2 regions of the Amycolatopsis sp. cmx-4-83 genome follow, and region 2 is predicted to be linked to the other one. Evidence: riboswitches for the same ligand, from Rfam matches in the RefSeq annotation. Region 2 holds a riboswitch; the other holds the start of a gene.
The links. A riboswitch is a leader RNA that binds a small molecule or an ion and turns the genes downstream of it on or off. The one in region 2 is predicted to bind thiamine pyrophosphate.

Region 1 (14,278 bases), on a different contig from region 2:
TGCTTTCATTCGGCGCAGGGTATGCTGCGTCCAATGAAAGCTTCGCCGAGTTTGCTGCCTTTGCTGCGTTCGCGCATGCAGGGCGAGCTGCTGGCGCTGGTCCTGCTGCACCCGGAGCGCGAATACAGCATCACCGAGCTCGCCGAGGCCTGTGGTGTCACGCCGACGGCCGTGCTGCGCGAGGTCGAACGGCTCGTGAGTGGCGGCATCCTGGAAGATCGGCGAGTCGGCCGGAGCCGGCTTGTCAAAGCCCGCACGGACACCCCGCTCTACCGGCCGTTGAGCGAGGTCATCGCGGTCACCTTCGGGCCGCTGCCGCTGCTCGCCGAGGCTTTGTCGGGTCTGACGGGTGTGCACGAGGCCTACATCTACGGGTCCTGGGCCGCGCGCTACCGCGGCGAACCGGGCCCGCCGCCCGGGGACGTCGACGTGCTCGTCGTCGGTTCGCCTGACCCGGACGTGCTCTTCGACCTGGCTGAAGGCGTGTCGCGCCGGCTGGGCCGCGAGGTCAACGTCCACCGGATCTCGCCGGCCTCGTGGGCGGCAGGCAGCACGGATCCGTTTATCGTCAGCGTGCGTGAGCGTCCGCTGGTCCCGTTGTCCCTCGACCAGGAGCCATCCCGATGACCCCGTGGAACCAAGGGCGCGCCACGATCGACGCGCTCATCGCGCGCGGTTCGGATCCGGAAGGCGCCTACACGCTGGCGTACGACGGCGCCCGCCGGGCTTTGGCGGCCATCCTGCAGAACCAGGGCCTGCGTGCGACGAGCCGCGGTGGCCACATCGCCGTCTACGAAGCGGTTCTCGCGCAGCTCGATCCGCCGCTGGGGCCGCTTCTGCGTCCCTTCAACCGGATGCGGGTTCGGCGCAACGAAGTCGCCTACCGTTCTTCCGAGGCACCTTCGGTGACTGCTGAAGATGTGACAGCCGACGTGGCGAAGGTCGAGGACCTCATCGGGGTCGCGGAGAAGGCGATCCCGAACATGTCCCGCTACTGATGGTGAGCCGCCCGCTCACGCGGAACGAGCGCGAGACCCTGGAAGTCCTTCTCGCGGGGGACTTCCCGGGCGCAGCCGAACTGCGGGCGCAAGCCGTCACGGCCCGGGTGACCGGAAGCTGTGGTTGCGGGTGCCCGACCGTCGATCTCGAAGTCGATGCGGACGCGCCCACGTTCGAGGTCGCCGAGCGGGTGGCGGTCGAAGCCGACGTGCCGGGCGGCGGGCTCATCGTGTTCGTCGACGAAGGCCGGTTGTCGGCGCTCGAATACTGGACTGTCGAGGACGAGCCGCCGGCCGCGTTCCCGGCACCGGAAGAGATCCGTTGAAAACGCCGCCGCTCGAGAAGTCAGAGCGGCGGCGCGGGCGAACTCAGCCGAGCAGGCCCATCAGGGCGATGGTGATCAGCACCACCGCGGGGGCGAGGGCGTTGATCCAGGCACGCTGTGCGGAGGTGAGGGTGGCGGTGCTGTTCATGGCGTTTCCTAGGGCCGAAAACCGATGCTTCCGCCCTGCTCAGCGCGCTGATCTTGGCCTTCGTTAGCGGCTGTGATCGAACTCACCGGCATCCGGGTGACGGCGGCCCTTGGCGGTGAACCAGAGCACACCGCCGGCTGCCGCCACCATCGTCGCGAATGCTGCTGTGCCGACCACGATGGCCTGGGTCATGTCCGTCTCTCCTAGCAAAAGTCGTTTACCGAGAGACGTCGAACCGGTGAAAAAGTGCACTCAGAGTAACCAGGATCACAACGCCGAAAGCACCGAGTCGATCTCGGCCGCCAGGGAGAAGTCCTTCGCCGTCAGGCCGCCCGCCGAGTGCGTGCTGAGGCGGAACGTCAGGGTGCGCCAGCGGATGTCGATGTCCGGGTGGTGGTCGGCCGCCTCGGCGAGGACCGCCACCCGGTCCACCACCTCGATCGCCTGGGAGAACGAAGCCAGCTCCACCTCCCGGGAGATCACCGCTCCGGTACGCGTCCAGTTCGCGCCCAGTCGTCCGTCGGCCTCGGAGTCGCTCAAGATTTCCGTCATGTCTCCATGGTCGTCCGTCCTGGACTACGCTGCACGGTTGCCACGGGAGTCCGGTCAGCCGGGCTGAGAGGCGGGTCACCCCGCGACCGTTCGCACCTGACCGGATCATGCCGGCGAAGGGAGGGCTTCCTCTCCTCGTCCGGCGAAGTGCAGGAGGGGTAGATGAAACGCAGGGCTGTTCGCGCCGCGACGGCCATCGCCGTCGTCAGCGTCGTCGCCGCGGGGTGCTCGCTGTCGGACGGCGACGGTGGCACGCAGCAGACGCCCACCGTCACCCTCGTGACGCACGACTCCTTCCTGGCGCCGCAGGAGGTGCTCGACGCCTTCCAGAAGCAGTCGGGCATCAAGATTTCCGTGCTCAAGCAGGGCGACGCCGGATCGCTGACCAACAAGCTCGTGCTGACCAAGGCGAACCCGGTCGGCGACGTCGCGTACGGCGTCGACTCGACCTTCGCCTCGCGCGCGCTCTCCGAAGGCGTCTTCGAGCCCTACACCAGCCCGGAAGCCGACCGCGGGCCGCAGCGCTACGCCGTCGATCCCGAGCACCGGCTCTCCGCCGTCGACGTCGGGGACGTCTGCGTCAACGTCGACACGAACTACTTCGCCACCAAGGGGATCCCGGCGCCGTCGAGCTACGACGACCTGGCCGACCCGAAGTACAAGGACCTCCTCGTCGCCGAGGACCCGGCCACGGCGTCGCCCGGGCTCGCGTTCCTCCTCGGCACCATCGCGAAGTACGGCGAGTCCGGCTGGCAGGGCTACTGGACGAAGCTGAAGGCCAACGGCCTCAAGGTGGTCAGCGGCTGGGAAGAGGCCTACACCAAGGACTTCTCCGGCTCCGCGGGCAAGGGGCCGCGGCCGATCGTCGTCTCGTACGCGTCTTCGCCGGCCGCCGAGGTCGGCGACGACGGCAAGCCGCGCACCAAGGCGCTGCTCGACACCTGCTACCGCCAGGTCGAGTACGCCGGCGTGCTGGCCGGCGGCAAGCAGACCGAGAGCGCGCGCAAGGTCGTCGACTTCCTTTTGTCGCAGCAGTTCCAGGCGACCGTCGCGGCCAACATGTACGTCTACCCGGCGCGCCAGGGCGTCGACCTGCCCGCCGGCTGGGCGCAGGTCGCGCCGCTGCCGCAGAAGCCGCAAGCGCTGACGGCGGACCAGGTGCAGGCCGGCCGGGAGAAGTGGATCGGCGAATGGCGCACGCTCGTGCAGTCGTAGCTCCACCCCGGACCGCCCGCGGACTCGGCTTGGCGCTGCTCGGGCTGGCCCCGATCGGGTTCCTGGTGGTGTTCTTCGCCTGGCCCGTGCTGGCGATCATCGGGCGCGGGTTCGCCGAGGGCGGGCTCGACGTCGTCCTCGGCGACGCGCGGACCTGGCAGCTGGCCGGCTTCACCGTCGCGAGCGCGGCGGCGTCGACGGTGGTCGCCGTGGCCGCCGGGCTGCCGGTGGCGTTCCTGCTGGCCCGGGTGGAACTGCCCGGCGTCGGCCTGGCGCGGACCCTGGTGCTGGTGCCGTTCGTGCTGCCCACGGTCGTCGTCGGGCTGGCGTTCCGGGCGCTCTGGCCGGACGGCGGCGTGCTGCCGATCGTGCTGGCCAACGCCTTCTTCAACGTCGCGGTCGTCGCGCGCACGGTCGCCGGGCTGTGGGCGCGGCTCGATCCGCGGACGACCGACGCCGCCCGCGCGCTCGGTGCGTCCCCGTGGCGGGCCTTCCGCTCGGTGACGCTGCCCGCGCTGGCCCCGGCGGTCGCGTCCGCCGCGGCCGTGGTGTTCCTGTTCTGCGCCACCAGTTTCGGGGTCGTCCTGATCCTCGGCGGCGCGAAGTACCGGACGTTGGAAACCGAGATCTACCTGCGCACGGTCGACCTGCTGGACCTCTCGGGCGCGGCGGCGCTGTCGGTCATCCAGTTCGCGGCCGTGGTCGCCGCGCTGGTGCTCGGCGGGCTGGCCCGGCGGCGCAAGGACGGCGCCCGGATCGGCTCCGGCGGGCCGCGGCGGCCGAGAGGCGGCGAATGGTGGGGCGTCGGCGCGGCCGGCGTCGTGCTCGCCCTGCTGCTGACGCCGATCGTCGCGCTGCTCGCCGAGTCCGTGTCCACTGAGGACGGCTGGAGCCTCGCCGGGTACCGGGCACTCACGAGCACCGGCGAGAAGGGCGCGCTGCAGGTGTCCGGTTGGGACGCCGCGGTGAACTCGCTGAAGGTCGCGATCGACGCGACGCTGCTCGCGATGGCCGTCGGCGTGCTCGCGTCCGTGGTGCTGGTGGCGCTGCGGCGGTCGCCGTCGAAACCCGCGCGCGGGCTCGGGGAAACCATGGACGCCGTGCTGATGCTGCCGCTCGGCGTGTCCGCGGTGACCGTCGGCTTCGGCTACCTCGTCACGCTCGACGCGCTGCCCGGCGACCTGCGGACGTCGCCCTACCTCGTCCCGCTGGCCCAGGCGCTGGTGATCACGCCGCTGATCGTGCGGATGGTGCTGCCGGTGCTGCGCTCGGTCGACGTCCGGCTGCGGCAGGCCGCGTCGACGCTCGGCGCGAGCCCGCTGCGCGTGTGGCGCGAGATCGACCTGCCGCTGGCGCTGCGCCCGCTGGTCGCCGCCGCCGGGTTCGGCTTCGTCGTGGCGCTCGGCGAGTTCGGCGCGACCAGCTTCCTGGCCCGGCCGACGGCACCGACGCTGCCGGTGGCGATCGCGTCGCTGATGGGACGGCCGGGGGAGCTCAACAACCAGATGGCGTACGCCGCGTGCGCGCTGCTGATGCTCGTGACGGTGCTGGCGGTCGCGCTGATCGACCGGCTCGGACGCGGCCGGGTGGGAGAGTTCTGATGGCGTTGTCGGTGCGGGACCTGACCGTCCACTACGGAACGTTCGCCGCGGTGCGCGACGCCCGCCTGGACATCGCGGACGGCGAAGTGCTGGCCCTGCTCGGCCCGTCGGGGTCGGGGAAGTCGACGCTGCTGCGCGCGATCACGGGGCTCGAACCGGGCGCGCGCGGTTCGGTGAGCTGGGACGGCGAGGACCTCGGCGCGGTGCCGGTGCACAAGCGCGGCTTCGGGCTGGTGTTCCAGGACGGCCAGCTCTTCGGCCACCGCGACGTCGCCGCGAACATCGCGTTCGGCCTGCGCATGCACGGCGTGCCGCGCGCGCAGTGGGCGCCGCGGGTCGCCGAGCTGCTGGCGCTGGTCGGCCTGACCGGCTTCGAAAAGCGGCGCGTCACCGAGCTTTCCGGCGGCCAGGCCCAGCGGGTCGCGCTGGCCAGGGCGCTGGCACCGGAGCCGCGGCTGCTGCTGCTCGACGAGCCGCTGTCCGGATTGGACGCCGGGTTGCGCGAGCAGCTGGCCATCGACCTGGCGGAGCTGTTGCGGCGCAGCAAGATCACCGCGCTGCTGGTCACGCACGACCAGGAGGAGGCGTTCACGCTCGCCGACCGGGTGGCGGTGCTCGACGCCGGGGAGGTCCGGCAGGAGGGCGCGGTCCGGCGCGTGTGGCGCAACCCGGCCGACGACGACGTGGCCCGCTTCCTCGGGGTGACGACGTTCGTGGACGGCGTCGCGGCGGCCGGTGTGGTGCGCACGGCGCTGGGTGACGTCGCACTGCCCGATGCGGACGACGGTCCGGTGCGGCTGGGGCTGCGGCCGCACGCGCTGCGGGTCGCGGACTCCGGCGTGGCAGGAGAAGTGTTCGCGGCGGTGCACCGCCGCGAACACTCACGCCTGGTGGTTCGCCTCGAGGAATCCACTGTGGACGCCGTCGCGCCCGCGACATCGGACCTGCGCGCCGGGGACCAGGTGCACCTCGCACTGGACCCCGACGGGCTGGCGGTGGTCGGGATTCAGCCGTCGCGGGTCGAGAGGCGTGCGTAGGCCAGCGACAGCCCGATGACGATGTAGCACACCGCGCGCAGCGCGCCTTCGCCGAGCATCTGCGTGCCCATCGGGTCCTGCAGCACCTCCGCCGGTGCCATCGACCAGTTCTGCGTCAGCAGGAACGGGTGCAGCCAGTCCAAAGAGGACAGGAACCCGAGGATGGTGAACACGATGTCGGTCGCCAGGACCGACGCCACCACCAGCATCGGGTGCTCGGTCCAGCTGGAGATCGCCAGCGCGACCGCGCCGACCGCCCACAGCTGGAGCACCACCCAGCCCGCCACCAGCAGGATCCGGGCCAGCGCGCCGCCGAGCGACAACGTCGTGCCCGACAACGTGAACAGCGAATCCGTACCGTTGATGATCAGCCCGGTCACGACGCCGGTCACGCACATCGCGAGCACCGAGACGACCGACACGGTCGCGACGCCGAACGCCTTCACCGCCAGGAGCCGGCCGCGGCCGACCGGGGCGATCAGCCAGCCGCGCAGCGTTCCGTGCGCCGTCTCGCCGGCGATCGCGTCCGCGCCCGCCATGGCCGAGGCCAGCGGGAGCAGCAGTGCCAGCGACATCACGATCGCCGCGATCGGCAGGACGAACGCGTTGTTGACCGCGGACGCCAGCAGCGCGCCGCCGCCGTCGTCCGGGCCGCCGCCGCTGCCCGGCTGGTCGTCGACCAGGGTCAGGCCGATGCCGATGATCACCGGGATCAGGGCCAGCAGCCCGAGCACGGCCAACGTGCGCGGCCGCCGGAAGATCCAGCGCAGCTCCGCGGCCAGCAGCCGGGGCAGCGGCACCGTGTCGTGGCCCGTGCGGGCCGCCGGTGCGTCGAGTACCGCGGTCATTCCGCCCCCTCCGTCAGCCGGGCGAACAAGTCTTCGAGCCCGGTGCGCGCCCGCGTCGCCTCGTGGACCGCGACCCCCGCGCCCACCAGGACCTGCAGCACCCGCGGTGCTTCCGCCGCCGTCAGGTCGACGCGGACGCCGTCCGGCGTCAGCCGGGCGCCGATCCGGTTCTCCCGCAGCACTTCCACCGCCTGCTCCGCGTCCGGCGTGCGGACCAGCAGGGCCGCGTTCCCGGACTCCAGAAGCTCCGCCAGCTCACCCTGCGCGACGACGTTCCCGCTCTGCAGCACGGCGACGTGCGTGCAGGTCGCTTCGACCTCGGCCAGCAGGTGCGACGACACCAGCACGGTGACGCCCTCGGCGTGCAGCTCGGCGACGATCCTGCGGATCTCCCTGGTACCAGCGGGGTCGAGGCCGTTGGTCGGCTCGTCGAGCACGACCATCTTGCGCGGCACGAGCAACGCCGAAGCGAGCCCGAGCCGTTGCTTCATGCCGAGCGAGTAACCCTTGTACCGGCGGCGCGCTGCGACCGTCAGCCCGACGCGCTCCAGCGCGGAGTCGACGGCGGCGGGGATCCCGGCCGAAGCCAGCCGGGGTTCCGCGGCGGCGAAGCGCAGCAGGTTGTCGCGCCCGGACAGGAACGGGTGGAAGCCCGGCCCCTCGACGAGCGCGCCGACGTCGGGCAGCGCGTGCGCGGCGGCGTCCGGCATCGGGCGGCCGAGCAGCTCGACCTCGCCCTCGGTCGGCCGGACCAGGCCGAGCAGCATCCGGATGGTGGTCGTCTTGCCCGAGCCGTTCGGCCCGAGCATCCCCACGACCGCGCCCTGCGGGATGTCGAGGTCGACGTGGTCGACCGCGACCGTGCTGCCGTACACCTTGCGCAACCCGCGCGTGCGCGCGGCGAGCGGGACCGCCGGGGCGGACGCCTCCGAAGAGACGTCCGCCCCGGACTCCACAGCCGTGCTGGTCACTTCTGACCCAGCGCTTCGTAGAGGACCTGCTCCGGCACCGCACCGGCGGCGAACCGGCCGTCGTCGGTCAGGACCGCGCTGCCGACCTTCGTGGTGACGAGGTAGCCGCTGCCCCAGGCGCCGTCGACCTTCTTGGCGAACCGCTCGAGCAGTGCCTTCGGGTCGGCCAGCGCACCCTTGCGCTCGCCCTGGGCCTTCGGCGCCGCGTTCAGCGCGTCTGCCGGGACCTTGCCGGTGACGACGGTGTCCCAGCCGTCGCCGACGACCTTGACGTCCTGCTTGGCCTGCTCGGCGAGGTCCTTGTGCTGCTGGTCGACCGTCGGCGTCTTCTCCTGCACCTTCGCGCCCTTCGGCGGGGTGAAGGTGAAGAGGTCGGCCGGCTGCTGCGTGAACCGGATCTCGCTGAACGCGACCTCGAGCGCCGGCGTCGACGTGCCGTTGCTCAGCACCGACACCCGCAGCGGCATGCGCGTCTGCGAGTCGACCGCGACGCGGATCTCGCGCAGCAGCGTCCGCTCGGTCGGCTTCGGCGTCAGGACCAGCTCGTACGCGGGGCGGTCGGCGACGGTCGCGGTGCCGTCGACCGATACCGTGCTGCTCTCGCGGACCTTCGCCAGCAGTTCGGTGGACGCCGTGACCGGGTCGGGCGTCTTCTCGCTGCCCGCGCCCTTCTGCTTGGCCACGTCGGCCGGGATGGTCACCTTGGTCGCGGTGTTGGTCTTGGAGCTGTAGTCCCAGACGGTCGTGCCGTCGTGGACCACGGTCTCCTGGCTGGCCCCCTGCGTGACCGCGAGGCGGCTCTTGCCGGCGCCGTCGCTGAAGATGTGCGCCGAGTCCATGTTCAGCGCCGACGCGCCCGGCACCGCGTTCCCCACCGCGGGCAGGCCCAGGTCGTTGCTCACCTTCACGGTGCCGTCGAACGCGCCCGGCTTCGCCTTGACCACCGACTGGACCAGCTCCTCGGCGCTCACCTGCGGCAGCGCCGGCTTGTCGTCCGCGCTGGCCGGCATCGCGACGAACGCGAGCCCGCCGGCACCGAGCGCGGTGCCGACGACCGCGGCGGTGATGCCCTTCGTCTTCGGTTTCATGCGTCTCTCCCTGTGGTGTTCCCGGGCCGAGTGTGCCCGGTTCCCTGGCCACGACGCTTCCCTCTCGAGGCTGAGATACCCCTGAAGGTTCTCCCTCCCTGGCTGAGATCGTGCTGAGAGCCGCCGCACGACCTGCGCGAACCGGTCATGATGAACCTCGTGAAACCTCGGGTGCTGGTGGTCGACGACGAACCGGGCGTGCGGAAGGCGCTGCAACGCGGGTTGCGCGCGGAGGACATGGACGTGGTCACCGCCGTGGACGGGCCCACCGGGCTGCAGCTGGCGAGCACGGGCTCCTTCGACGTCATCCTGCTCGACATCATGCTGCCGGGCCTGTCCGGCTACCGCGTGCTGGAGCGGCTGCGCAAGGACGGCGTCACGACGCCGGTGCTGCTGGTCTCGGCCAAGGACGGCGAGATCGACCAGGCCGACGGCCTCGACCTCGGCGCCGACGGCTACCTCGTCAAGCCGTTCTCCTTCGTGGTGCTGGTCGCGCAGGTCCGCGCGACGCTGCGCCGGGCGGGGCCGGACGCGAGCCGCGGCACGCTGCGGCTCGGCGCGCTGGCCGTCGACCGCGGGCTGCGGCAGGTGCGCTGGAACGACGAGGAGGTCGGGCTGAGCCCGCGGGAGTTCGCGCTGCTCGAAGTCCTCGTCGGGCGGGCCGGCACGGTCGTCACGAAGGACGAGCTGCTGCGCGCGGTCTGGGGGGAGGAGCAGGCCGTGACGCGCAACCTCGTCGAGGTCTACGTCGGATACGTACGACGTAAGTTGGACGCGGTCGGCGCGGGCGCGCTGCTGCGGACCGTGCGCGGGCACGGTTACCTGGCCTCGGACGCGCAGCTCGACGAGGTCATCACCCCGTGATCGGCTGGTGGCGGGGCCGGTCCCTGCAAGTGCGGATCACCCTGCTGGCCGCGACGATCACCCTGGTCTGCCTGCTCGGGCTGGCCGCGCTGGCCGCGTCGAACCTGTCGCCGCTGCTCATCGGCTCGGTCGACCGCGAGCTCTCGAGCGCGCTCGGCCCGGCCGGCGCCGAGGTGGGCGCCGGGCGGCCGCTGTCCGGCGCGGCCCCGGTGACGCTGCGGGTGCTGGACACCGCGGGCGCGCCGGTGGACGGCGGGACACCCACCGGCCTTACGGTGTACGACATCTCGACGCTCAAGGCGGGCCAGCCGGTCCAGCGCGACGGCGCGCGGTACCTCGGCGCCGTCGTGAGCGCGCCGGACGGGGCGCAACGGCTGGTCGTGGCCGGTGCGGGCCTGGTCGGGTTCTCGGCCGCGGTGCACTACGGCGGGGTGTGGCTGGTCGTCGTCGCGTCGGTCGGCGCGCTGGTGGCGGGCTTCGCGACGTGGCTGGTGGTGCGCCTGTCGCTGCGGCCGGTCGCGCGCATGCGGGGTTCGGTGCGGGCGCTGCCGCCGGGCGCGCGGCTGGCGCTGCCGGACTCCCACGACGAGCTGCGCGCGCTCGCGGAGGAGTTCAACGCGCTGCTGGAACGGCAGGAGCAGGCCGCCGAGCGGCTCCGGCGGTTCACCGGCGACGCGGCGCACGAGCTGCGCTCGCCGGTCGCGTCGATCCGCGTCCAGGCCGAGGTCGCCGTGACGAACCCGGATCCGGAGCTGTCGCAGGAGACGCTGTCGGACATCCTCACCGAAGCCGAGCGGCTGTCGTCGCTGCTGGACGGGCTGCTGTCGCTGGCGCGGTCGGACGCGGGGGAGGTACCGCCCGCTGCGCCCGTCGAGCTGGTGAGCGAGGTGCGTTCGGCGGTGGCCCGGCTGCCGGCGGAGGCACCGGAGACGCGGGTGAACACGGCGGTGGCGCAGGCGTGGGCGTCGTCCGCGCACGCCGAGGTGGAGCTGGTGCTGGACAACCTGCTGCGCAACGCCTGCCGCTACGCGCGCGGGGAGATCGTGGTGTCGGTGCTGGCGTCCCGCTCGACGGTCCGGGTGGTCGTCGACGACGACGGCCCGGGCATCGCGCCGGAGCACCGCGAGAAGGTGTTCGACCGGTTCTACCGGATCGCCGACGACCGGGCCCGCTCGTCCGGCGGCACCGGGCTGGGGCTGGCGATGGTGGCGGAGACGGTCCGGCGGCGGGGCGGCCGGGTGCAGGTGGGCGAGTCCCCGGACGGGGGAGCGCGGTTCGTGGTGGTCTGGCGCGCGGCTACCGGTCGTGAGTGAGAAACAGGGTTGGAACACTGTTTCCCACTCACGACCGGCCACGAGCGGGAGTGGGGCTTCCGGGTAGATTCCGGGGCTGTGAACGGTGTGATCGTGGGTGCCGCCCTCGTGCGTGACGGGAAGCTGCTCGCCCAGCAGCGCGCCTGGCCCGCCGACCACGCGGGACAGTGGGAGCTGCCGGGCGGCCGGGTCGAAGCCGACGAGTCCGACGCCTTCGCGCTCGCCCGGGAGTGCAGCGAGGAGCTCGACGTCGTGATCGAGGTCGGCGCGCGCGTCGGGGAGGACGTCCCGCTGCCGGGCGGGAAGGTGCTGCGCATCTACGCCGCTTCGCTCGTTTCACCCGGCGGGGAGCCGCGGGCCGTCGAGCACCGGGCCGTGCGCTGGCTCGGGCCCGACGACCTCGACGACGTCGACTGGCTGCCCGCCGACCGGATCCTGCTCCCGGAACTGCGCGCGCTGCTCAGTTAGCGCCGATCATCCGCAGCGCCGCGTCGAGCCGGTGGGAGCCCCGCTCCCGAGCCCGTTCCGCACCCGCCTTGCGGACCCGGTCCAGCTCCGCGACGTCGTCGAGCAGCGTTAACGCTCGTTCACGCAGGGGTCGCAGCTCCTCGATCACCGCGTCGGCGACGGCGTCCTTCACCGCGCCGTACGACGTGAACTCCTCGGCCAGGTCCGCCGGCGAGCCGCCCCGGCAGGCGGCCAGGACCTCCAGCAGGTTCGCCATCCCCGGCCGGGTGTCCGGGGCGTGCACCGGCACCGAACCGCCGTCGGTGACCGCCCGGCGGATCTTGCGGCGGACCTGGTCCGGCTCGTCCAGCGCGAACACGACGCCGGCCGCGTCGCGCGTCGACTTCGACATCTTGCGCGTCGGGTCGGTGAGGTCCTTCACCCGCGCGCCCGCCGGCGGGAGGACCGCCTCCGGGATGGTGAAGACCTCGCCGTACGTGCTGTTGAAGCGCTTGGCCAGTGCCCGCGTCAGCTCGACGTGCTGCCGCTGGTCCTCGCCGACCGGGACCTCGTGCGCGCCCTGGAGCAGGATGTCCGCGGCCATCAGCGCCGGGTAGGTCAGCAGCGACAGCCGCACCCCGGCCTGGCCCTTGGACTTTCCATCCATGCCCCCGCCGCCACCCTCAGCGGAGGCGCTGCGCGCCGCTGATTTTTCTTTGAACTGGATCATCCGCGCGGCCTCGCCGTAGTTGCAGGTGCACTCCAGGACCCACGTCAGCGCCCCCAGCTCGCGGGCCAGGTCGGACTGGACGAACACCCGCTCGGGATCGATGCCGGCGGCGATCAGCACGGCGAGCTGCTCCCTCGCCAGTGACCGGAGTTTCGCCGGGTTGTGCGGGGTCGTCATGCCGTGCAGGTCGGCGACGAAGTACAGGTCGTCCGCGCCGCCCTCACGCGCCCAGCGGCGGACCGCGCCGAGGTAGTTGCCGAGGTGGACGTGACCCGACGGCGTGATCCCGGACAGCTTGCTCATGTGTCTTCCTTTCGGGGAGGGACCACCCCGGAGAAGGCACGAAAAAAGGCCGCCCGTCCGGGGCGGCCGCTGGTGATCAGCGCAGGACTAGACGGCCGCCGAGGGCGGCCACCAGCTGGACGTCTGCGCGTGCATGCGGCGAGCATAGGCGCGAAGGGGCTTGCGGGTCTACCGTCCAACCATGTATGTCGTCCTGCTGAACTACACGGCCCCGATCGAGCAGATCGACCTCGCGCTCCCGGACCACCAGGAATGGCTGAACAAGCAGTACGAACACGGCCACTTCCTCGCGTCCGGGCGGCGGAACCCGCGCGTCGGCGGTGTGATCATCACGCGTCCGCTGAACCGCGGGAAGCTCGACGCCATCCTGGCGTCCGACCCGTTCTGCGTGCAGCACCTCGCGCAGTACGAGGTCATCGAGTTCTCGCCGACCAAGACCGCTCCGGAGCTGCGCTTGCTCAACGAAGCGGTACCGCACTAGGCGGCCAGGTCCTGCTTCGCCTTCTTCAGAGCCAATACCGGGCACTTCTTGCAGCGCGGCTTCGACCGGCAGCACTTCTTCTTGACCTTGCCGGCCTTCATCAGCTTGCGCACGACCTTCCTGGGGTCGTCCGGCTGCTTCTTGCCCACGCGCACGCACCTTCCGGATCGGCGAGGTCACCGGGTCTCCACATTAGGTGAGGCTAACCGATCTGGGGGCGTGGGGCTGCTCACAAACGCGTGGAAGGTATCCTTGGTGAGGTCCGCGTGTGACCAGAGCCGGTCACGGGATGCCTGACGGCTTGCGCGGCCACCCACACCTTTGAAGTTCAGGAGTCTTCGCGTGCCCGCAGCCAGCGCTACCGTCGAAACCGGCCGGCCGACCGGTAAGACCCGGCCCGACCTGCGCAACGTCGCGATCGTCGCCCACGTCGACCACGGCAAGACCACGCTCGTGGACGCGATGCTGCGCCAGTCCGGCGCCTTCGCCGAGCGGGCCGAGCTCGTCGACCGCGTGATGGACTCGGGGGAGCTCGAGCGCGAAAAGGGCATCACGATCCTCGCGAAGAACACCTCGATCCACCGCCAGACGCCCGAGGGCTCGGTGACCATCAACGTCATCGACACCCCCGGCCACGCCGACTTCGGCGGCGAGGTCGAGCGCGGCCTGGCCATGGTCGACGGCGTCGTCCTGCTGGTCGACGCCTCCGAGGGTCCGCTGCCGCAGACCCGCTTCGTGCTCCGCAAGACCCTCGAGGCCCGCCTCCCGGTGATCCTGCTGGTCAACAAGACCGACCGGCCGGACGCCCGGATCTCCGAGGTTGTCGAGGAGACCCACGACCTGCTGCTCGAGCTGGCCAGCGACATCGAGGACGCCGACCACGACGCGATCCTCGACCTGCCGGTCGTCTACGCCTCCGCGCGCGCCGGCAAGGCGAGCCTGGAGCAGCCCGCGGACGGCGAGATCCCCGAGAGCGAGAACCTCGACCCGCTGTTCGACACGCTGCTCCGGCACGTGCCGCCGCCCGCCGCCGACCTCGACGCGCCGCTGCAGGCGCTGGTCACCAACCTCGACGCGTCCAACTTCCTCGGCCGCATCGCGCTGATCCGCATCCACGCCGGCAAGCTGCGCAAGGGCCAGACGGTGGCCTGGATGCGCGAAGACGGCAACGTCCAGAACGTCCGGATCTCGGAGCTGCTGGTCACCGAGGCGCTCACCCGCGTCCCGGCGACCGAGGCCAGCGCCGGCGAGCTGGTCGCCATCGCCGGCATCCCGGACATCACCATCGGCGACACCCTCGCCGACTCCGAGAACCCGGTGGCGCTGCCCCGGATCACCGTCGACGAGCCCGCGATC
Region 2 (14,278 bases):
GTCAAGGGCGGCCACATGCAGGGCACGGAGGACTGCGTGGACCTGCTGTCGGACGGCCGCGAGTTCCGGGAACTGAGCGGCCCGAGGTACCTCACGGAGAACACCCACGGCGGCGGCGACACCCTGGCGTCGGCGATCACGGCGTCCCTGGCGAAGGGCTCCTCGGTCCCCGACGCGGTGGCGGAGGGGAAGAAGTTCATCGAACGCTGCGTGGCGGAGTCCTACCCGCTGGGCGCGGGCGTGGGCCCGGTGTCGCCGTTCTGGGTGCTGGACCGCTGAAGCCGCTTCTTCGCGGTGACGGCGCCCGGCGGCACCGGCCGGTACTCCACGCTGATCACCTCGATCCGGTCCCCGGGGATGATGACCCGGCGGTAGGAGTCCGGCAGCGGCCGGAGCGGGCTGTCGGCGTCCGGCTTGGCGGCCAGGGGTTTGGTGAGCAGCAGCTCGCGATCACCCATCGGCAGATCGGCCGTGAAGTTCTCGACCTGCCCGGTGTACACCAGCCCGCCGGCCAGCCGGACCCGGGCGAACACCGCGTGCCCGGCCGGCACGCCGTGCCGGAAGGCCTTGCCCCAGAGGCTGATGACGCGGATCGTTTCCCCGTGGCGCCGGGCCAGCCACTTGTGCAGCCCGAACGCCAGCGCGTGGGAGGTCGCGGCCGCCACGACGAGCGTCAGCACCACCGCGCCGTAGTGGTCCGCCAGGTAGGCGTTCCCGCCGAGGATCAGGGCCCGGGGGTCGAAGAACAGCCGGGGGAAGAGCCACTGCGCCGCCTGCAGGAGCACGACGGTGACCAGGGTGAACCCCAAGCTGCCCAGCGCGACCCGGCCGATCTCGCGGAACGCCGATTCGGCCACCGCCACCCGGCGGCGCGCGCCCAGCAGGTCGAAGAACAAGCCGGGCGCGACGACGAGCAGGAACAGCACGGCCGCGAGCCACGTGCCGGGGATCATCCGGAGTAGTCGGCCGGATGCCGGTCACCGTCGCCGTCGCCCGGGACACCTTCGTCCACCGCGCCGTCCGTCGGAGGCTCGCTGCTCATGATCAGCTGGGGTGGCTCGTCCATCGCCCGCGCGACCTCGTCCACGCGCCACCGGGAGAACCAATCGGTCACGTCCGGCCACCTTTCACGACGGGGTTCGCCACCTCGGCCTCCCTGGAGTCGCGGCACCGGCGACGGCCGTTACCGAGCGGCCGCCGGCTCGTCAGCGGACCGGCTGCAGCTCCCGGCCGTCGTACTCCTCGCGGGACGACCGGATCCGATCGAAGTTCGCCTGGGACCACGTGCTCAGCGCCACCAGGTGCGCCCCCACCTCCGCGCCCATCTCCGTCAGCGCGTACTCCACCGTCGGCGGCGTGGTCGGGTACACCGTGCGGGTCAGGAAGCCGTCGCGCTCCAGCTGCCGGAGGTTCTGGGTCAGCATCTTCTGGCTGATGCCGTCCACGGCCCGGCGCAGCTCGCCGAAGCGGTGCGGGCCGCGGGACAGCGCGCCCAGCACCAGGGCCGTCCACTTGTTGGCCAGCAGGTCCAGCACGTCCCGGCAGGGACAGCTCCGGAGGTAGACGTCCCAGGGTCCGTCCTGGTCACAGGTGGTTTCCATCAGGTACCTACTTTACGGATAAGTGCCTTCTAGCGAAAAGTGCCTACCCGTCCGAGTATAGGAGGCGACCTCGAACAGAAGGAGTGGAGCAATGCGCATCGTGACCCAGGAGACCCTCGGCGGGCCGGAGGTGCTCCGCGTCACCGAAGCACCGCGCCCGGAACCCGGGCCGACGGAGGTCCTGGTGCGGGTGCGGGCCGCCGGGATCAACCCCGTCGACTGGAAGGTGCGGGCCGGCGGCGGGTTCCTCGGCGAGCCGCCGTTCACCGTCGGGTGGGACGTCGCCGGCGTCGTCGAAGCGGCCGGTTTCGGCGCCACCGGCGTCCGGGAAGGCGACGAAGTCCTCGGCATGCCGTGGTTCCCGCGCCCGGGCAACGCGTACGCGGAGTACGTCACCGCGCCGTCGCGGCACTTCGTGCGCAAGCCCGCCGGGCTGTCGTTCGCCGAGGCCGCCGCGCTGCCGCTGGCCGGGCTGACCGCCTGGCAGGGCCTGGTCGACGTCGCGGACGTCCGGAAAGGACAGCGGGTGTTCGTCGACGCCGCCGCCGGCGGGGTCGGGCACCTCGCCGTGCAGATCGCCAAGGCGCGCGGGGCGCACGTCATCGGCACGGCCAGCGCCGGCAAGCACGACCTGCTGCGCGAACTCGGCGTCGACGAACCGATCGACTACCACGACGAGAACGCCACGGCGTCCGATGTGGACGTCTACTTCGGACTCGTCGGCGAAGACAGCGACCTGCGCTGGCTCCCCGCGATCAAGGCGGGCGGCCTGCTGATCGGCGTCCCCAGCGGCGTCGCGGACCGCGTCGAAAAGGCCGCCGCCGCACGGGAAGTCCACACGAGCCGGATCCTCGTCGAGCCGGACCGCGGCGGGCTGACCGGCCTCGTCGAGCTCATCGAGGCCGGTCAGCTGAAGGTCCGCGTCGAACGGACCTTCCCGCTGGAAGACGTCGCCAAGGCGCACGAGCTCGGCGAATCCGGGCGGGTGTCCGGGAAGCTCGTGCTGACCCTCTAACCCCGGGCGACCACCTGCGGCAGCACCGTCGTGAGCCCGGTCCAGTCCGCGGTGACGACCGACGCGTGCTGCTTCGCCAGGTCGGCGACGCGCTGGTTGGCCTGCTCGACCGTCGGGTTGTGGGCGTCGATGGCCGGCGCGACGTTCTGCGCGTCGGTCATCACGACGTAGTAGTGGTTCGCGTCGTACCACCACGGCCCGGTCTGCGTGACCCACGCGTTCGCGTCGCCGTCGAACACCACGAACCACGGCTTGAGGTCGGCGGTGTACTTGTCCCGCGGGTCACCGCCGGCCGCGCCGTGCACGGTCGGGAAGATGTTCGCGTCGCCGAGCTTGCCGGCGTTCTTGAGCCCGACCAGGTACCGCGCGTACTCGACGTCGGTCTTCAGCGTGTCGGTCGGGTTCCCCTCTTCGACCGTGCCCGGGATGATCTCGGTGATCACCCGGCCCCGCAACGCGTCCACCGACGGCCAGTTGTCCGCCTTGGCCGCGTCGTCGAGCGTGGCGTAACCGCCCAGCAGCTCGGCCGGGCGGAAGGCGACGCTGCCGAGGTGCGAGCGGAACGTCGCGTCCAGCTCGTCCGGGCCCATGCCGGTGTTGTCCGAGAAGCCGGTCTTCATTTCGAGCTTGAGCGTGAGCGGCGCGTGCCCGGGGTGGGCCGCGAGCCAGATCCGGATGTCGTCGAGGCAGTACTCGAGGTTCTTGTTCTTGCCGCCACTGTAGAGCTGCGACGCCGAGGTGGCCGCGACGCAGTTGTTGTTGTTCCCCAGCGGGTTCGAGTGGCTGACCTTCCACTCGTGGGTGAAGAAGTCCGGCCAGACGTCGAGCTCGATCAGCGACGAGCCTGCGTCGAGCGCCTGGGCGAGGTAGCCGTAGGCCGCCGGGTCGTAGGTGTTGTGCACGCCGACGGTCGTGACGTGGGAAAGCTTCGGGCTGTCCGCGTGGGCCGCGGTCGCTCCGGAGAGCACGAGCGCAGCCGTGAGGAGTACCACCGAGGAGAGCTTCATCCAGGCTCCTTCGCCCCGTGAACTGGTGAGTAGCCCACACAATGTGCCACCGTGGTTGACTCTTGATGAAGGAAAAGCGGCCGATTGGCCTAGACCAGAAGTCGGGAAAACACCATGCCAACGAGCCTTCCGACCGCGTTGACCATCGCCGGGTCGGACTCCGGCGGCGCCGCCGGGCTGCAGGCGGACCTGCGCACGTTCCTGACCTGCGGCGTGCACGGCCTGGTCGCGGTCACCGCCGTCACCGTCCAGAACACCCTCGGCGTGCACGACCGCGCCGACCTGCCGCCGCACATCGTGGCCGGGCAGATCGAGGCCGTGGCGGCGGACATGGGCGTCGGCGCGGCCAAGACGGGCATGCTGGCGTCGGCCGGGATCATCGAGGCGGTCGCGGTCGCGTGCGACAACGCGGAGATCGGCCGGGACGCCCGGATCCCGTTCGTGGTCGACCCGGTGGCGGCGTCGATGCACGGCCAGCCACTGTTCGACGAGGCCGGCCTGCACGCGCTGCGCGACGAGCTGCTGCCGCGCGCGACGGTGCTGACCCCGAACCTCGACGAAGTCCGGCTCCTGACCGGCATGACGGTGACCGACCGCGAAGGCATGCACACCGCGGCGGTCGTGCTGCACCGGATGGGCCCGCGGTACGTCCTGGTGAAGAGCGGCCACCTGCAGTCGGACCCGGAGTGCGTGGACCTGCTGTTCGACGGCTCGACGTTCGTGGAGCTGCCGGGCAAGCGCTACTCGACCCCGCACACGCACGGCGCGGGCGACACGATGGCGTCGGCGCTGACGGCCGGGCTCGCGAAGGGCATGTCGGTGGTCGAGGCCGCGCGGTACGGCAAGTGGTTCGTTTCGCAGGCGGTCGAGCACGCGTACCCGATGGGTGCCAAGGTCGGACCGGTGTCGGCCTTCTGGAGGCTGGCTCCCGAGGAGCGCTGAAGTCCGGCGACTGGCCGGCGAGGTGCGTCACCGCGACCGTTACCATCCCTGCGTTTACTGATCCTTGACCCAAGCAGGGGGCGGCCTTGACCGGACGCGAGCGGGTGGCGAAGGTCCTCGAAGACCGCCGCTTCCAGAACTTCATCATCGCCGTCATCGTGTTCAACGCGGTCACGCTCGGGATGGAGACGTCGACGTCGATCATGGCCGGGTACGCCGGGCTGCTGCACGTGCTCGACCACATCGCGCTCGGCATCTTCGTCACCGAGCTGCTGGCGAAGTTCTACGCCTACCGCGGCGGCTTCTTCCGCGACAACTGGAACGTCTTCGACCTGCTGGTGGTCGGCATCGCGGTGATCCCGGCGACCGGGCCGTTCGCGGTGCTGCGGTCCTTGCGTGTGCTCCGGGTGCTGCGGCTGATCTCCGTCGTGCCGTCGATGCGGAAGGTCGTCTCCGGGCTGCTCGCCGCCATCCCCGGCATGGCCTCGATCGCCGCGTTGCTCGCGCTGATCATCTTCGTGGCCGGGGTGATGGCGACGAAGCTGTTCGGCGCCATCGACCCCGGCGACTTCGGCGACCTCGGCACGTCGCTGTTCACCCTGTTCCAGGTGATGACCGGCGAGGCCTGGCCCGACATCGCCAAGACGATCATGGAACAGGCGCCGATGGCCTGGATCTTCTTCGTCGTCTACATCCTGGTGTCCAGCTTCGCGGTGCTGAACCTCTTCATCGCCGTCGTGGTCAGCGGCATGGAGGACGAGCTGCGCCAGGACATCCGCGAGGAGGAGGCGAAGCAGGCCGAAACCCAGGCGGCGGCGAACCAGGAGATCCTCGACGAGCTCCGCGCCCTGCGTGCGGAGCTCGCCGAGCTGCGGCAGAAGGCCGCTTAGCGGAACGCGGCGACGGTGCGCGCGGCCCAGTCGGCGAAGGAGCGGGGACCCCGGCCGAGGACCCGCTCGACGTCGGGGCTGACGCGCACTTCGGCCGGGCTCGGCGAGCCGAGGATGTCCAGGGTGTCGTCGGCGAGCTCGGCCGGCATGCTCCGCGTCATGCCCGCCTTGGCCTCCTCGCGGGTCTGCTCGTGGAACCGCACCGGCGAGCCCAGCGCGGCGGCGATGGCCGCCGTCTGCTGCCGCGGCGTGATCGCTTCCGGCCCGGTCAGCTCGTACACGCCGCCGGTGTGCACCTCGTCCAGCAGGCAGGCCGCGGCGACGTCGGCGATGTCCGCCGGGTCGATGACGGGCACCCCCGTGTCGCCGAAGGGTGCGGCGACTGTCCGCTGGGTGCGGACGCTTTCGGCCCACCACAGGGCATTCGACGCGAAGCCGCCCGGCCGCAGGACGGCCCAGTCCGGCCCGGCCGCCCGCACCGCGTCCTCCAGCTCGCGCATCGCGACCCGCGTCGTGCCGAAGGGCCTGGTCACCACCCCCAGGGTGGACAGCAGGACGATCCGGCCGACCCCGGCGCGCGCGGCCCGCTCGACGACGTCGGCAGGATTCGCCCCGATGGCGTGCAGGTCGCCGGACAGCAGCAGGAACAACGCCTTCGCCCCGGCCAGCACGGGCTCGAGACCGGCGGGCTCCGCCAGGTCGGCCACCACGTGCCGGACGCCGTCCGGCACGGCCGCGGCGTGCCGCGACACCGCCGTCACCTGCTGTCCCGCTCCGGCCAGCGCCCGCACCAACGGCCGGCCCACGTTCCCGGTAGCCCCGGTCACCACGATCATGAACAGCTCCTTCGTCCGATTCCCGCTGTGTTCGGGGGACGCTAGGAGCCGAGCTAACTTCTGGTAAGTACATACCTCTGGGTAAGCTCATGACATGACCGGAGGCCCACAGCTCACCCCGGCCGGCGCCGAGGCTCGGTATGAGGTGTTTCACACCGACTGCGTCGCGCGCGACGTCGTCGACCACGTCACCAGCCGGTGGGGCATCTGGGTGCTGATCTCCCTGCGGCGCACCGACCTCAGGTTCTTCGAGCTGCGCGAGAGCATCCAGGGCATCAGCGAAAAGATGCTGGCCCAGTCGCTGCGCGCGCTGGTCCAGGACGGCCTGGTCTGGCGGCGGGTCGAGCCGACCACGCCGCCGCAGGTCACCTACGGGCTGACCGAGTTCGGCCGGGACGTCGGCGAGCCGCTGACGGAGCTGTTCGACCGGATCACGCGCCGGCTCGCGGACTAGCTCAGTCGTCCGCGATCAGGGCCTCGAGCGCCGGGATCGCCGTCGTCAAGGCTTCGCGGTGCTCGGGCGAGAGCCGGTCGAGGCGCCGGTTCAGCTCCTGGACGCGGGTCGACCGGACGCCGGAGACGAGCCGCTCGCCCTCCTCGGTCGCCTTCGCCAGCCACGCCCGGCGGTCGACCGGGTCGGACTCGCGGCTGACGTAGCCGGCCTCGACCAGGGACGCGATGATCCGCGACATCGTCGCCGCGGCGACGCCCTCCTTGGCCGCGAGGTCGCCGAGGCGGAGCTGGCCGGAGTTCACGAGCGTCGCCAGCGCCGAGATGGCACCGTGGCCCGGTCCCGGCACACCCGCCTGCCGCAGGGACCGCGACAGCCTGCCGACGGCCAGGTACAACCTGCCCGAGACGTCCTGGACCGATGTGCTCGTCACGGCTGGCTCCTTCTGCCCTGCCCCGCCGCGGGTGCGCCGGAAAGTGCCGTCCACCTTACGGGCTCGCGGTGCGCGTTCGGCGTGAAGCCACTCTGGTGTTGTACCGGGGCTTCGCCCCGGGCCCGGGGGCGCCGCCACCCGGAGCCCCCGAAAGCAGCAGTTCACCGGGGTGGACTCGACGCTTTCGCCCAGAAGCGCTGCGGCACCCGCCCCGCCGCGCGGGCCAGGTGACCGGCGACGACGGCCGCACGCATCGCCGAAGCCATCCGCTCCGGATCGGCCGCCCGGGTGACGGCGGTGGACAGCAGGACGGCGTCGCAGCCGAGCTCCATCGCCAGCGTCGCGTCCGACGCCGTGCCGATTCCGGCGTCCAGGATCACCGGCACGCCCGCCCGCGAAACGATCAGCTCGATGTTGTGCGGATTCCGGATGCCGAGGCCGGTGCCGATCGGCGCGCCCAGCGGCATCACCGCGGCGCAGCCCGCCTCTTCCAGGCGCAGCGCGAGCACCGGGTCGTCGTTCGTGTAGGCGAACACGGTGAACCCGTCGGCGGCCAGCCGTTCGGCCGCGTCGAGGGTCTCGAACGGGTCCGGGAGCAGCGTCCGGTCGTCGGCGTGCACTTCGAGCTTGATGAGATCGGTCTCCAGCGCTTCCCGCGCGAGCTGCGCGGTGAGCACGGCTTCGGCGGCCGTCCGGCAGCCCGCGGTGTTCGGCAGCAGCTCGATGCCGAGCTTCTTCAGCAGTTCGAGGACACCGGAGCCGCCCTCGGCGTCGGCGCGGCGCATCGCGACGGTGGTCAGCTCGGTGCCGGAGGCGACCAGCGCGCGTTCGAGCACGGCCAGGTTGGCCGCGCCGCCGGTGCCGATGATCAGCCGGGACGACAGCTTGGCGGTGCCGATGACCAGCGGTTCTTCGTCCACTTCAGCCTCCCTGGACGGCGGTGAGCACGTCGACGCCCGCACCCTTGGGCACGACGGTGGCCGCCCAGTCGCCCCGGCGGACGACGACGCCGTCGACCGCGACGGCGATCCCGGGCCGCGGGCCACCGGACGCGTCGAGGACGTCGGCGACGGTCGCGCCGTCCGGGAACTCCGTCCACTGGCCGTTGAGCTTGATCTCCATCACACGTGCTCCTTCTTCTGCAGCCGGGCGGGCGAAGCCGCTTCGACGCCTTCGGGCGGCTCCTCCCCCTCGAGCCAGGCGACCACGGCGGCCGCGGTCACGGGGGCCATCAGCAGGCCGTTGCGGTGGTGCCCGGTGGCGGCGAAGACGCCGTCGTCCAGGACACCGATGTAGGGCAGCACGTCCCGGCTGGCGGCGCGCAGGCCGGCGGCGGTCTCGACCAGCTCGTACTCGGTGATCGCGGGGAAGACGCGTTCGGCGCCTTCGAGCAGCTCGCGCACGCCCCGCGCGGTGACGGCCCGGTCGAAGCCCGCTTCGTACTGCGTGGCGCCGAGGACGAGCTCCTGGTCGCCGCGCGGGACGAGGTAGATCGGCCGGCCCTCGACGACCGCCCGCACGGTGTGCGCGGGCGGCGGCAGGCAGCCGCGGCGGGGCTTCAGCCGCAGGATCTCGCCCTTGAGCGGCCGGACGGCGCCGGCCAGCCGCGGGTGCAGCCGCCCGGTCCACGCGCCCGCGGCGAGCACGACGGCTTCGGCGTCCGGCAGGCTCTCGACGCGCTCGCGCACGAACCGGACGTCGTGGTTGACGCACGCCGCGTAGAGCGCGTTGAGCAGTTTCCGGTTGTCCACGGCCAGGTCGCCGGGCACGTGGAGTCCACTTCGGACGGACCCGACGCCGGGTTCGAGCCGCTTCGTCTCCCGCCCGGTGAGGCGCTCGGCCGCGCGGCCGATCGAGTGCAGGTAGCCGGCGAGGATGTCGAGGTGCCCGGCGTCGGCGCTGTCGAACGCGACGACGAGCGTCCCGTGCCCGGTGAGACCGGGGTCGACGCCCTCTTGTCCGAGGTCGCTCGCGAAGCCCGGCCAGCGTTTCAGCGACGCTTCGCCGAGGCTGAGCACGTCTTCTTCGCCGGGCCAGGCCTCGGTGACCGGGGCGAGCATGCCACCGGCCAGCCAGGACGCGCCGCCGCGAGCGGGCTCGGGATCGTGCACGGTGACGTCGTGGCCCGCCTTCGCGGCCCGCCACGCCGCGGACAGGCCGATCACGCCGCCGCCCACCACTGCCAGGTTCGTCATGGGATCACGCTCCCTGCGCCGGCATGACCCGGATCAGGTTCCACGGTCGGAGCGGCAGCTCCCTCTCAGCCCGTGCCTCGGGCTCCCGTGCGGACCCGTCCACCCTAACTCCCGGGGTACGGTCGCCGCTATGCCCGCCCTCTCCGGTGACAAGATCCGCGCCCGCCTCGACGCCGCGCGCCTGTACCTGTGCACGGACGCCCGCACCTCCCGCGGCGACTTGGCCGCGTTCGCCGACGCGGCCCTCGCCGGCGGCGTCGACGTCATCCAGCTGCGCGACAAGACCGGCGGTGCGCCACTGGAGGCCGCGGCCGAAATCGCGGCGCTGGAGGTGCTGGCGGAGGCGTGCGAGCGCCACGGCGCGCTGCTGTCGGTGAACGACCGCGCGGACGTGGCGCTGGCGGTCGGCGCGGACGTGCTCCACCTGGGCCAGGACGACATCCCGGTCCCGCTGGCCCGCCGCATCCTCGGCGACGACGTCGTGATCGGCCGCTCGACCCACTCCCTCGACCAGGCGCTGTCGGCGTCGGCGGAGCCCGGCGTGGATTACTTCTGCACGGGCCCCTGCTGGCCGACGCCGACCAAGCCGGGCCGCGACGCACCGGGCCTGGACCTGGTGCGCGCGGTGGCCGGCTGGGCCCCGGAACGCCCGTGGTTCGCAATCGGCGGCATCGACGGCGACCGGCTGCCTTCGGTGCTGGACGCGGGGGCGTCCCGCATCGTCGTCGTCCGCGCGATCACCGAGGCCGAGGACCCCGCCGAGGCCGCCCGCGCGCTCCGCTCCCACCTGGTCTGACCGCAGTCACGCGGTGCTCGACGCGAGGGCGTCCCGCATCGTCGTCAGCCACTCGCGCCCTTCGCTCCCAGCTGGCCTGACCACAGTCACGACGTCGGCGTGGCCGCGCCCCCTGACTGGTGGGCGGGGTCGTCGTGGCCGGGTCAACGACGATCGGCTGCCTTCGGTGCTCGACGCGAGGGCGTCCCGCATCGTCGGCCGCGCGACCACCGAAGCCACCCGAGCCCTCCGCACCCACGCGGTCCGACCGCAGTCACGGCGTCGGCGTGGCCGAGGTCAACGACGACCGACTGCCTTCGGTACTCGACGCGAGGGCCTCCCGCAACGTCGGCCGCGCGACCACCGAAGCCACCCGAGCCCTCCGCTCCCACCTGGCCTGACCACAGTCACGGCGTCGGCGTGGTCGCCGCCCCCTGGCTGGTGGGCGGGGCCGTCGTCGCCGGGGCCGAGGTCGACGGCTGCTGCGTCGACGTGCTCGGCGTGGTCGTCGGCGTCTCCGACGAGGTCGTCGGGGCCGTCGACGTTTCCGGCGGGGTCGTGGTCGTCTCCGTCGGGGACACCTGGGTGTCGCTGGTCCCGGTGGTCGGCGTCGTCGACGGTGTGGTGTCGGTGTGGCCGCCACCGCCGCCGAAGATCTTGCCGATGCTCGTGCCCGTGCCGCCGCCGATCCGGGCGCCCGTCGCCGACTCGAGGCCGACGATCGCCAGGATCGCCACCGCGAACGCCGCCACGCTGGTGCCGATGATCAAGGGCCAGCGCAGTTTCCGCAGCCGCGAGGGCCCGTCCTCGGCGGGCTTCTCCAGCTGCACCGTCGGCTGGTCGGTAATCGGAATTTCCACCTCGGCCGGCACGTCCGGCGCGGGTCCCCGCCGCCGGATCCCCGACGTCGCCAGCACGCGGGCCTTCGCCGCCGCCTCGCGCGTGCGTTGCAGCGAGCGCAAGTACAGCTCGCCGCCGACCGTCGACACCACGCTCGCCACGCCCGCGCCGACCACCGTGCCCGCCACGCCGAGCGTCGAGCCCAGCAGCGCGGCGGTCACCGCCGCGAGCGCCGCCGCCAGCACCTGCACGATCCGCAGGCCCGGCTTTTCCTCCGTCTTTCCTTCGGAAGCCGCTTCGTTCTCCTTCGTCATGATCCCGATCCGAGTAGTCCGTGTTCTCCCCTTGTCCAACGGTTAAGGCGCGCGAGGAACTCCCCGCGTTGCCGCGGCGTGAGGAGTACCACTCCGTCTGTCCACAGTAGACACTCCCATCCGAACGATTTCTTGACATACTCGGCACATGGAACTGGTGACGATCTGCGACATCGAGGCCGCCGCGAAGCGCGTCGAAGGTGTCGCCGTGCGCACGCCCCTGTTGGTCCAGACGTGGGATCCCCGCGGCACCCTGTGGCTCAAACCCGAAAGCCTGCAGCCGATCGGCGCGTTCAAGGTGCGCGGTGCGTTCAACGCGATCGGGGCCCTCGACGACGAAGCGCGCGAACGCGGTGTCGTCGCGTACTCGAGCGGCAACCACGCGCAGGCGGTCGCGTACGCCGCGCAACGCTACGGCGTACCCGCGGTGATCGTCGTGCCGGACGTCGCGCCGCGGATCAAGGTCGAGGCCACCCTCGCGTACGGCGCCGAGGTGATCGAGGTGCCGATCGGCGAGCACGAGGGGAAAGCGCGTGAACTGGCCGCCGAACGCGGGCTGACCCTCGTCCCGCCCTTCGACGACGCGGCCATCATCGCCGGGCAGGGCACCGCGGGCCTGGAGATCGCCGAAGACCTGCCGGACGTCGACGTCGTGCTCGTCCCGGTCAGCGGCGGCGGGCTGGCGGCCGGCGTCGGCACCGCGCTGAAGGCCCGCTGCCCGCGGGCGCGCGTGATCGGCGTCGAGCCGGCACTGGCAGCGGATGCCGCCGACAGCCTCCGGCGTGGTGAGCTGGTCCGCTGGCCGCAGGCCGACCGCGCCCGCACGATCGCCGACGGCCTGCGCTCGCAGCCGTCCGAGCTGACCTTCGCCCACCTGCGCGAGGTCGTGGACCAGATGGTCACGGTCTCCGAGGACGAGATCCGCGAGGCCGTGCGCGTCCTGGCCCGCCAGGCCCGCCTGGTCGCCGAGCCCAGCGGCGCGGTGACGACGGCCGCGTACCTCTTCCACGCCGGCGAGCTGCCGGCCGGCAAGACGGTCGTCCTGGTCTCCGGCGGCAACGCCGACCCGGCGATGTTCGCGGAGATCCTCGCGGGCTAGGAACCGGCGACCGGGGTCCCGCCGCCGCGGACGTGCGTCGGCGGGCCCTCGACGCCGCAGTGGTAGCACTCACCCAGGTGGGGGCACTCGTCGTCGGGCTTGAGCGGCGACGGCGGAGCCGGTGGCTCCAGGACGCCGTTGTGGATGCCCAGCGCGATCAGCCCGCCCGCGATGGCCAGCGCCGCGCAGATGACCAGCGCCGTCCGCCAGCCCGCCGTGAGCGCCACCGGGTCGGCGTACGCCTCGCCGGTCAGCCCGGCCGCCGCGGGCAGCACCGCCACAGCCAAGAGCCCGCCGGAGCGGGCGATCGCGTTGTTGACGCCGGAGGCGACGCCGGCGAAGCGGTCCGGGGCCGCGGCGAGCACCGTCGCGGTCACCGGGGCCACCACCGTCGCCAGGCCGAGCCCGAACACCACGACCGCGGGCAGCACCGTGCCGAAGTAGGACGCCCCGGGCGCGATGCGCAGCATCAGCAGCATGCCGACGCCTACGACGATCGGGCCGACGACCAGCTGCGTGCGCGGGCCGATGCGCTGCGCGAGCGCGCCGGAGCGCCCCGACAGCAGCAGCATGACGACCGTGAGCGGCAGCCCCGCCAGCCCGGCGGCGGTCGGCGAATAGCCGAGCGACACCTGCAGTTGCATGACCAGCAGCATCATCACCCCGCCGAGCGCCGCGTAGACGACGAACGTCAGCGCGTTCGAGAGCGTGAACGTCCGGTCGCGGAACAGCGACGGCGGCACGAGCGGTTCCGCCGAGCGGTGCTGGAGGAGGACGAACGCGGCCAGCCCCGCGATCCCGAGCAGGCCCGCGATCAGCACGATCGGGTCGCCGATCCCGCGTCCCGGCGCCTCCACCAGCGCGCCGGTCACCCCGGCGAGGCCGACGGCGCCGAGCGCGGCCGCCCCGAAGTCGGGGTGGCCGGTGGCCTCCGGGTCACGCGATTCGGGGACGAACTTCCGCGCCATCAGGACCACGGCGATGGCGATGGGCACGTTGATGAGGAACGCCAGCCGCCACGACCAGACCTGCACGAGGAACCCGCCGAGCAGCGGGCCGGCGGCGGCCGCGATGCCGCCGAGCCCCGACCAGGCGCCGATCGCGCGGGCGCGGGCGTCGTGCGCGAAGGACGACTGGAGGATCGCGAGCGAACCCGGCGTCAGCAGCGCGCCGCCGATGCCCTGCAGGATCCGGGTCGCGACGAGCATCTCGGTGGACTGCGCGGCGGCGCACAGCCCCGAGGCGACGCCGAACCAGACGACGCCGACGAGGTACGTGCGGCGCCGCCCGTACCGGTCGCCGAGCGAGCCGGCGACGAGGATGAGCGCGGCGAGCGCCAGCAGGTACCCGTCGAGGATCCATTGGAGCCCGGCGACCGAGGCGTTGAGCTCGGTGCCGATGCGGGGCAGGGCGACGTTGACGATGGTGCCGTCGAGCATCGCCATGCCCGACCCGAGGATGGTGGTGGCGAGGACGCCGCGCGCGGCGTGCGTCCCCCACCGGATCCCGGTGTCTTCGGTGGCAGTCACGTGCTCACTCCACCGCGCCGGTGATCCCCCGTCAACCGGGCCCTACGGCAGCAGCGTCGTGACGAACTTGTACCGGTCGCCGCGGTAGACCGAGCGGGCGAACTCGACCGGCTTGCCGTCCGTGGCGAACGAGTGCCGGGTCAGCATCAGCACCGGCATGCCGACGTCCGCGCCGAGCATTTCCGCTTCCTGCGGCCCGGCGAGCGAGGTCTCGATCGTCTCTTCGGCACGTTCGAGTTCGACCCCGTAGTGCTCGCGCAGAACGGCGTACAACGAACCGCCCGCGGAGACGTGCTTGCGCAGTCCGCGGAAACGGCCGAGCGGGAGGTGGGTCGTCTCCAGCGCCATCGG

Region 1: linked by a shared signal. The riboswitch ahead of ACLJQM_RS18640 (thiamine ABC transporter substrate binding subunit) and the one ahead of thiO (glycine oxidase ThiO) in region 2 are both predicted to bind thiamine pyrophosphate.

What each region holds. Positions count from the first base shown of each region.
Region 1 is NZ_JAEBEF010000005.1:589,987-604,264, reverse strand. Features, by position in the region: gene ACLJQM_RS18665 (ArsR family transcriptional regulator) at 76-627, shown strand; gene ACLJQM_RS18660 (hypothetical protein) at 624-998, shown strand; gene ACLJQM_RS18655 (hypothetical protein) at 998-1,324, shown strand; gene ACLJQM_RS18650 (hypothetical protein) at 1,536-1,664, opposite strand; gene ACLJQM_RS18645 (4a-hydroxytetrahydrobiopterin dehydratase) at 1,740-2,024, opposite strand; TPP riboswitch at 2,057-2,164, shown strand; gene ACLJQM_RS18640 (thiamine ABC transporter substrate binding subunit) at 2,187-3,239, shown strand; gene ACLJQM_RS18635 (ABC transporter permease) at 3,215-4,840, shown strand; gene ACLJQM_RS18630 (ABC transporter ATP-binding protein) at 4,840-5,877, shown strand; gene ACLJQM_RS18625 (ABC transporter permease) at 5,847-6,725, opposite strand; gene ACLJQM_RS18620 (ABC transporter ATP-binding protein) at 6,722-7,696, opposite strand; gene ACLJQM_RS18615 (LolA family protein) at 7,693-8,784, opposite strand; gene ACLJQM_RS18610 (response regulator transcription factor) at 8,932-9,648, shown strand; gene ACLJQM_RS18605 (sensor histidine kinase) at 9,645-10,961, shown strand; gene ACLJQM_RS18600 ((deoxy)nucleoside triphosphate pyrophosphohydrolase) at 11,040-11,429, shown strand; gene trpS (tryptophan--tRNA ligase) at 11,422-12,441, opposite strand; gene ACLJQM_RS18590 (YciI family protein) at 12,623-12,922, shown strand; gene ACLJQM_RS18585 (hypothetical protein) at 12,919-13,071, opposite strand; gene typA (translational GTPase TypA) at 13,265-14,278, shown strand, end outside.
Region 2 is NZ_JAEBEF010000002.1:553,489-567,766, reverse strand. Features, by position in the region: gene thiD (bifunctional hydroxymethylpyrimidine kinase/phosphomethylpyrimidine kinase) at 1-279, shown strand, start outside; gene ACLJQM_RS07760 (DUF6338 family protein) at 222-953, opposite strand; gene ACLJQM_RS07755 (hypothetical protein) at 950-1,114, opposite strand; gene ACLJQM_RS07750 (winged helix-turn-helix transcriptional regulator) at 1,206-1,601, opposite strand; gene ACLJQM_RS07745 (NADP-dependent oxidoreductase) at 1,693-2,616, shown strand; gene ACLJQM_RS07740 (phosphatidylinositol-specific phospholipase C domain-containing protein) at 2,613-3,623, opposite strand; gene thiD (bifunctional hydroxymethylpyrimidine kinase/phosphomethylpyrimidine kinase) at 3,738-4,565, shown strand; gene ACLJQM_RS07730 (ion transporter) at 4,652-5,455, shown strand; gene ACLJQM_RS07725 (SDR family oxidoreductase) at 5,452-6,291, opposite strand; gene ACLJQM_RS07720 (winged helix-turn-helix transcriptional regulator) at 6,386-6,745, shown strand; gene ACLJQM_RS07715 (MarR family winged helix-turn-helix transcriptional regulator) at 6,747-7,175, opposite strand; gene ACLJQM_RS07710 (thiazole synthase) at 7,337-8,095, opposite strand; gene thiS (sulfur carrier protein ThiS) at 8,097-8,297, opposite strand; gene thiO (glycine oxidase ThiO) at 8,297-9,370, opposite strand; TPP riboswitch at 9,364-9,469, opposite strand; gene thiE (thiamine phosphate synthase) at 9,501-10,166, shown strand; gene ACLJQM_RS07690 (hypothetical protein) at 10,553-11,299, opposite strand; gene ACLJQM_RS07685 (threonine/serine dehydratase) at 11,448-12,398, shown strand; gene ACLJQM_RS07680 (MFS transporter) at 12,395-13,927, opposite strand; gene ACLJQM_RS07675 (GntR family transcriptional regulator) at 13,970-14,278, opposite strand, start outside.